DNA from 2 places in the Salinimonas sediminis genome. Region 2 is predicted to be linked to the other one. Evidence: predicted binding sites of a transcription regulator. Region 2 holds the regulator's gene; the other holds the start of a gene.
The links. The regulator LexA, encoded in region 2, represses DNA repair genes until DNA is damaged. The targets are predictions, from matches to a motif close to TACTGTATNNNNATACAGTA.

Region 1 (3,595 bases), 1.3 Mb from region 2:
AATCATTAAGCAAGTCACCAAAATGGAAAAAAGCGAGGGGCGCCACACTATTAGGGGGCATAAAATAACGCACTTTCAAACCCATTTTGCCAAAGTATTGCTCGGTTAAAGAGGTTTCATTTGGCGTATATTCAACCCCTAAAACAGGGTGCTCATTTTCTGTGCGATGATAGGTTTTTCTATCAGAAACACTTAAACAAATGACCGGTGGTTTAGAAAAATAGGTCTTATAGTCGTTTGAATTCACAAAATGCTTGAATAGCTTTCCATGTAGCTCGCCGAAGTCGTCTGGTATGCTAAACCCTGTTTTGTTTTCATTGTGCCGAGATAAAATCACACTGAAATCATAGTCTCTCACATACGAAGAAAAATTATTGCCGACGATCCCTTCAATAAGCTGTCCTGTTTTTTGATCAACAATATTGGTTTTCAGGATTTCAATAGTAGGGAAAGTATTGCCATTGCCTTCAACATCTATATCGACAGAAATAATCTTCAGCTCTACTGAATACCGATCCTGGGTCGCATTGTCCCAATGCGCGAGGGCGTTGAACCGGTTGTTTATCATTTGCAATGTATTGCGCAGGTTCTTCTGCCGATGCGCGCCACGAGCCAAATTCGCGAAATTAGTTGTAATTCGGGTATGGTTTGCAGGCTGGTAGTTTTGATCGAAACTAATGCTGTTAATTTTAAAGGTAAAATCTGTATTCATCGTGAGGTACCAACCTGTTCGTTAAAGTCAATCCTGAATTAGTTTTTGGCGTGAAAAACGTTAAACGCCAAAGCAATGGTGACTTTATACGCCCCACAACCTATGAATAAAAGCGACTTATTTTCATAAATAAATGAATTATTGTCATGTCCTGTAGCGAACCAATAGGCCATCATTTATTAAAACCGCCTATCAGGGAAACCAGGAAGCTTCACATGAACCGCGGCCTCACCAAAAAAGAAAGCGCGCGGTAACCTTTATACCCCAACTAATGAAACACGCGGGAGCAGTGCCCGCCACACCTATAACCGTTCCCCCTGCTATGCGGGCAATGCATACTCTCACTCGCGCTTTTCAGGGCTAGCCGCTATACATTACTTCCTTTTCCTTCTACTAATGTCCGAATCGCCACCTCCGCCCCGACTATCTGCAATATAGTAAGGGGGTATTTACTTCTCATTAATAGACAAGTTATTGAAAATTATTATTTTCATTCGAACTACTTTAAGACTGTAGATGTTAAAGCCAATACACCTGTTGAAACCTTGCTGCAACTACTGTATAAAATTACACATACTGTATAAACATCGAGTGTTTACATGTTAGTGCATCTGTCTATTAAAAATTTTGCGGTAGTTAAACAATTAGCCGTTAACTTTGAATCTGGAATGACCGCTATTACCGGGGAAACCGGTGCGGGTAAATCAATCGCTATAGACGCATTAAGTTTGTGTTTAGGTGAGCGGGCAGATGCAGGAGCGGTAAGGAAAGAAGCGGCTAAAGCGGAAATTGTGGCGCATTTTGCGATTACTGAAAATACCCCCGCCAGCACTTGGCTTAAAGAACAAGAACTCGATAGTGAAGACGACCCCCACGGATGTTTTATTCGGCGGGTTATTTCCCGGGAAGGTCGTTCTAAAGCCTTTATCAATGGCTCTCCCGTATCATTGCAGCAATTAAAATCGCTAGGCCAGTTTTTGTTAGCAATACACGGGCAAAATACCCACCTTCAGCTATTAAAAGAAGATGTGCAACGCCAGCTTACCGATAACTTTGCTGGTCATGGCGCCCTGTTAAATAGTGTGGCTTCTGCCTATCGGATATGGCGGGAAAAACAGAACGAGCTTAAGCACTTACAAGATGAAGCAAGTAACCGGGCAGATCGCCAGCAACTGCTGGCTTATCAGGTAGAAGAACTAAACGACTTTGCTTTGGGTGATGGCGAGTTTGTAGAACTTGAAACTGAACATCGGCGTTTGAGTAATGGACAATCGCTATTAGAACAAGCGCAAACCAGTTTTTATAACTTGTATGAAAACGATGAAGTAAACGCCTTATCTATTATTCAAACCAGTATGGACAGACTGAGCGAACTGGAAGAACACGATGCAACATTAGGCCCCATTGTTACATTATTGAATGATGCAGTGATTCAGGTAGAAGAGGCATCACAAGAGTTACGTGCCTATTGCGATGCCCTTGAAATTGACCCGCTGCGATTACAACAGGTTGAAAGCCGCTATAGTAAGGCGCTGGAACTTGCCCGCAAACATGGCGTGTCGCCTGAAGCGCTATACCAGTGTCACCAAGACCTGGTGAATGAATTTGCCTTACTTAACGACCAAGCCACCCGGCTTGATGGATTAGCCGAGGCAGTAGCGCTGTCGAAAGAGGAATATTTACTGGCGGCAAAAGCGTTGTCGGAATCGCGCAATAAGGCAGCGGTGGAATTTGCTACGGCCATTGAAAAGCAAATTCACAAAATGAACATGACCCATGCGAAAGTTGTGGTAGAGGTTATATTTAACGCAGATAAAACACCCGGCGTAAGTGGGCTGGATGATATTGTAATGAAAGTATCTACCAACCCGGGCCAGGATCCGGACCGATTAGATAAGGTAGTATCTGGCGGCGAATTGTCTCGGATAGGCTTGGCGATTCAGGTTATTGCCAGTGACAATAGCGCCACACCCACTATGATTTTCGATGAAGTCGACGCGGGTATCAGTGGTCCTACAGCGTCAATTGTGGGCGGCTTACTGCGTACATTGGGTAAACAAAGCCAGGTTATGTGTGTTACCCATTTACCTCAGGTGGCGGCTCAGGCACATAATCAATTATTTGTTACCAAATTAACGGATGGTGAAAGTACAGAAACCCGTATGCTTGCCTTAACAGAACAAGACCGGGTAGACGAGCTGGCGCGCTTGTTAGCAGGCGACAAAGTGACAGATACAGCCCTAGCTAACGCCAGAGAGCTACTGAAAAGTGTTGAATCGAACTAATAAGCGGTTGATTGGTCATACTTGACTGGGGTAGCATGCTTCGCGCGAATAAGTGCATCGGGGCTGCTTACTGAACGTCATCCCTGGTGATAAAAAACCAAAATGTGATTGGATAAAACGCTTACATGAAGTTGTATCAATATTTATTACTGGCTACCGTCCTGTGTACGACGTCTGCCTGCTCGAACTGGATTTATCGAATAGACGTACCGCAAGGTAACTTTCTTGAAAAAAGAGATGTTGAAGAGTTGCGGGTAGGAATGAGTAAAGAGCAGGTGATTTACGTGCTTGGCCACCCTGTAGTTGAAGACTCTTTTAATAAAGATACCTGGTATTATGTTTACGATATGAAACGCGGTATGCGTAAGCGCGGGGAAGACTTTCAGAAACAATTAATATTGTCGTTTAATGACAACAAGCTTGCTAAAGCTGAAGGCGATTTTGAATTGTCGGAAGATTTTGATACCCCGCTAGACCAGTAAACTGCCTATCAACTAGTGGCCCTACCATAGGGCCGCTGTTTAATGATGGGCTATGGGGTAACAATACGCCACAGCGCGGTTCGTCGTGGCGATTGCGCTTAACTACACGCGTAGCC
Region 2 (3,595 bases):
TAGACCTGACCACTGATATCAGTAACACCCTTGCGAAGATTTAGTGTTGCAGCATCACCGGTAGCCTGTTGTGCAGCAAATGCATGTGAAAATGCAGCGGTGGTTGCCAGCGTCCCCAAAACCATCAATACGATATTTGCGAGCTTCTTCACTCAACACCTCCGTGATGGACGAATCCTGGAAGCCTGCCTGCCAACCATAGACCCGCGTTGTTACGACTAATTCCGTTATAGATGTATTATGTAATTGTTATTCTTATGTTAATAACAGTATAAGAATTAAACACTTTTAACCTTGAGTCTAGTCTTTTGATAAAAAATTATACAATTTTTTGGCAAGTCGCTGATTCAGGGCAAGACTTTTCAAAGCCAGCAACCAGCTAATTTGGTGGGGTGGAGAGAGGCTATACAGCCGATGAAAACGGTGGCAACAGAGACTATAGCCGTAGACAAGATAACGCCTTTACAGGCGAAGCACTAAAAAATCAAAATGGCAGATAATTACTAATCAGCACAGGGGCTATTCATCGCAAGGTAAACGCTTGATAGCAAAAGGGGTATAGCGGTAGAAGGGTATAAAATGCCCGCCTGGATAATAAAAGCGTCTGCACCGCGGCTGTGTGAACATGCCGTGAGCATCCGGTAAACCAGCGCGCTATTAGAAAATGATAAACGTCATCGTGCTGATTTGAGTAAGCAGTGTGGTTACACACATTTTTTTCCGGTAAGCGCGCCTAATTACGGCATATGTAGCAATAGAAGGGGGGGTAAAACGGGTAGGTTTTAAGAATAGTCAATACACGCAATGTAAAGCTACCAACATCAGCGGTAATGAAAAAGTTACCGCAGGCAACAATTATTGCCAACATTCGCTTCAGGAATGCTGGCAATGTGCTTTTTACATCACATCCAGTCAGCGTTACGAATAACACCCACTGCTAAGCCTTCGATAGTAAAAGGCTGGGCCGACAAATCCACTTTAATTGGTGCAAATTCGTCATTTTCTGCATGCAGTAACACTTCATGACCGCGCTTTTCGAAGCGTTTAACAGTGACATCATCTTCCACCCTGGCAACCACCACCTGGCCATTATGCACATCCGTAGTACGGTGTACGGCCAATAAGTCACCATCTAAAATACCAATATCTTTCATACTCATGCCATCTACCCGCAACAAAAAGTCGGCGTGAGGACGAAACAAGGCAGGATCGACCTGATAGTGGCTTTCTATATGCTCCTGCGCCAGGATGGGTTCACCGGCAGCGACCCGCCCAATCAAAGGCAAACCCGTTTCTTCATTCGCGGCTTCATCTTCAAGCGGTGTTGTTAAGCGGATACCACGGGAGGTGCCGGGCAAAATTTCAATCACACCTTTGCGAGCCAAAGCTTTTAGATGTTCTTCAGCTGCATTGGCAGATTTGAACCCAAGATGCTGGGCGATCTCAGCCCGCGTAGGAGGCATACCCGTGTCCCGCATATTGGATTTAATAAGCTCAAGTACTTCTGTCTGTCGGGGGGTTAGTGGACGCATAAACAGCCTGGGTTTTCATACAGTTAACTGTGAGTATATACAGTTGGCCACATTTCGCAAGCGTTAACGCGCGGAAAATAACAGGTTTATGAACAGGTAGCACTAGCATGCCTAAAGCACTTTGGTAGGTAAACTCGTAAAGCCTATCTTTGTGGTCATGCTCGGGATGTCGAACTTGCTGGGCCGAATCAATTTAATCTTGTACCTTACCATCTAACTGTATCGAGCAATAGACTGGCCAGCGTGGTGACCGGTAATAATGCCGGTAGCCCCGCTTGATCACCCGGCCAAAGGTAGTATCGCTGGCCTGGGTCGATTATGATGCGAGTATTGGAAATATCCCCTATATTCAAAACGCCGTACGTGCACAGCCATGTGTGGTATTTTTTTCACAACCAGCGGGCTCGCTTAGTTACTATGAATTTTCAACTCAGGTTTATTGCGGTGGCGTTATCAATCTTCTCCAATGCCAGCTTTGCTATGCAGGCTGGCAGCTACTACTACGTTATCTCTGAGCAATGTAAAGCGGTAGGTTTGAGTGATGAACAGCACACAAAGCTGACGCCCGATGTCATGCTGTTCGAAGTAACGCCAGCCGGCATCAGCGATTATGCAGTAACCATGAATACCGCCGCCCTGACTGACTACACTGAGCAAGGCCAGCAGTTACTAAGTGCGTGGGAAAATGAACAGGTCTACACAGTGGGCCAGGCCGCGAACCCGGCACACAGTTATCACGACTTTTTACTGCAAAAAGAAACCCTTAGTTATACTCAACTGGCGCGCACGCTGAACTTGTTTTCGCAGGCGCAGAGCGCGCGAGGGCATTTTTTTAAACAGTTGTTGAAAATTGACGCTGATAGCGCGCGATTTAAGGCCGTAACCCGGGTGAGATTATTCGACGAAGGTTATCAGAATCGGTTATTTTTAAAGCAGTATGTGTCGGAGTATTTTTTACTCGACGAGAACAACAAACCGCGCCAGCCGGCCGTTATAACGGTGAATCATCGCGCCGCACTTACCAACGACCTTCATCGCCCCGGGCAACCTTGGTTTAGCAGTACCCAACAAGGGGCATGTGGCGAACGGCCGTCTTTCTAGTTATTGCCCTAACCGGCCGCTGGCACAAGCCTGTTTAGCGCTGACGTTTATTAAATACCGGTTTTTTTAAATCAAACTACCTGGCTCAATCAGCAAGCTGGATTGCGGCAGAGCCAGCCGTTACCGGTATTAATGGCAGGCGCACTGCAAGTCTTGCACATTCGGGGCTTACTACTGCACCCAGGCTGAGCACTACACTGATAATATTCGCCATACTGACCTTTGCGCTTTTTGTAATAACCACTGTCGCAGGACGGGCACTTATACACGGCGCGAAAAGCCTCGGTGAAGGTGTCACTGGCGATATTGACCTGATAAGACGGTTCGGTAAGCTCAGTAATAAATGCAGACGGCGCCAGCGGATCAGCAATAATGTAGCATTTGTGCCGCGCCCGGGTTAGCGCAACATAAAAAAGCCGACGCTCTTCAGCATAGGCAAATTCATCCTGCGCAGGTAGCAGTGCCTCTAACAAGATATCGGCTTTGTTCTGGCTGGGGAAACCGAGCTTGCCGTGGTTAAAGCCCAGCAATATACAGTGGTCAGCTTCCAGTCCTTTAGCGCCGTGAAAGGTCCAGTAGAACAAATTGTCCTGACTCAATGGCTGTAAAGTGGTGCGTGCATCTTCCAGTAAAAAACGATAACGCGCCATAATTGCTATAGAATCGCCGGGCGACTTTTTGCGTATAGCAGCCACAATATGTTTAGCCCGCTGGGTGGCATCCTGCTGGCCATAGACCAAATCATCCAGTAAGTATATTTGCGCTTCATCTACCTGCTCATGCGCGTCTACGCGTTTTTTATATTGGTATGGATTTGCCATAACAAACTGCCCGGCCGTATGCGCTATACTGCTGTTATAGCGAAATGTTTTTTCCAACCGGGTTACAGTATGGCTGCCGACGTAGCGCTCGAATTCGGTAGTCAGGGCAAGCTTACCGCCGGAAAAACGATAAATTGCCTG

Region 1: a site for LexA is predicted at 1,287-1,306, ahead of recN (DNA repair protein RecN). Genes of this name have one in related genera too.

The regions. Positions count from the first base shown of each region.
Region 1 is NZ_CP031769.1:1,428,707-1,432,301, reverse strand. Features, by position in the region: gene D0Y50_RS06505 (DUF1852 domain-containing protein) at 1-712, opposite strand, end outside; gene recN (DNA repair protein RecN) at 1,312-2,997, shown strand; gene D0Y50_RS06495 (outer membrane protein assembly factor BamE) at 3,123-3,479, shown strand.
Region 2 is NZ_CP031769.1:86,542-90,136, reverse strand. Features, by position in the region: gene coxB (cytochrome c oxidase subunit II) at 1-152, opposite strand, end outside; gene lexA (transcriptional repressor LexA) at 903-1,532, opposite strand; gene D0Y50_RS00410 (hypothetical protein) at 1,950-2,633, shown strand; gene D0Y50_RS00405 (UvrD-helicase domain-containing protein) at 2,723-3,595, opposite strand, start outside.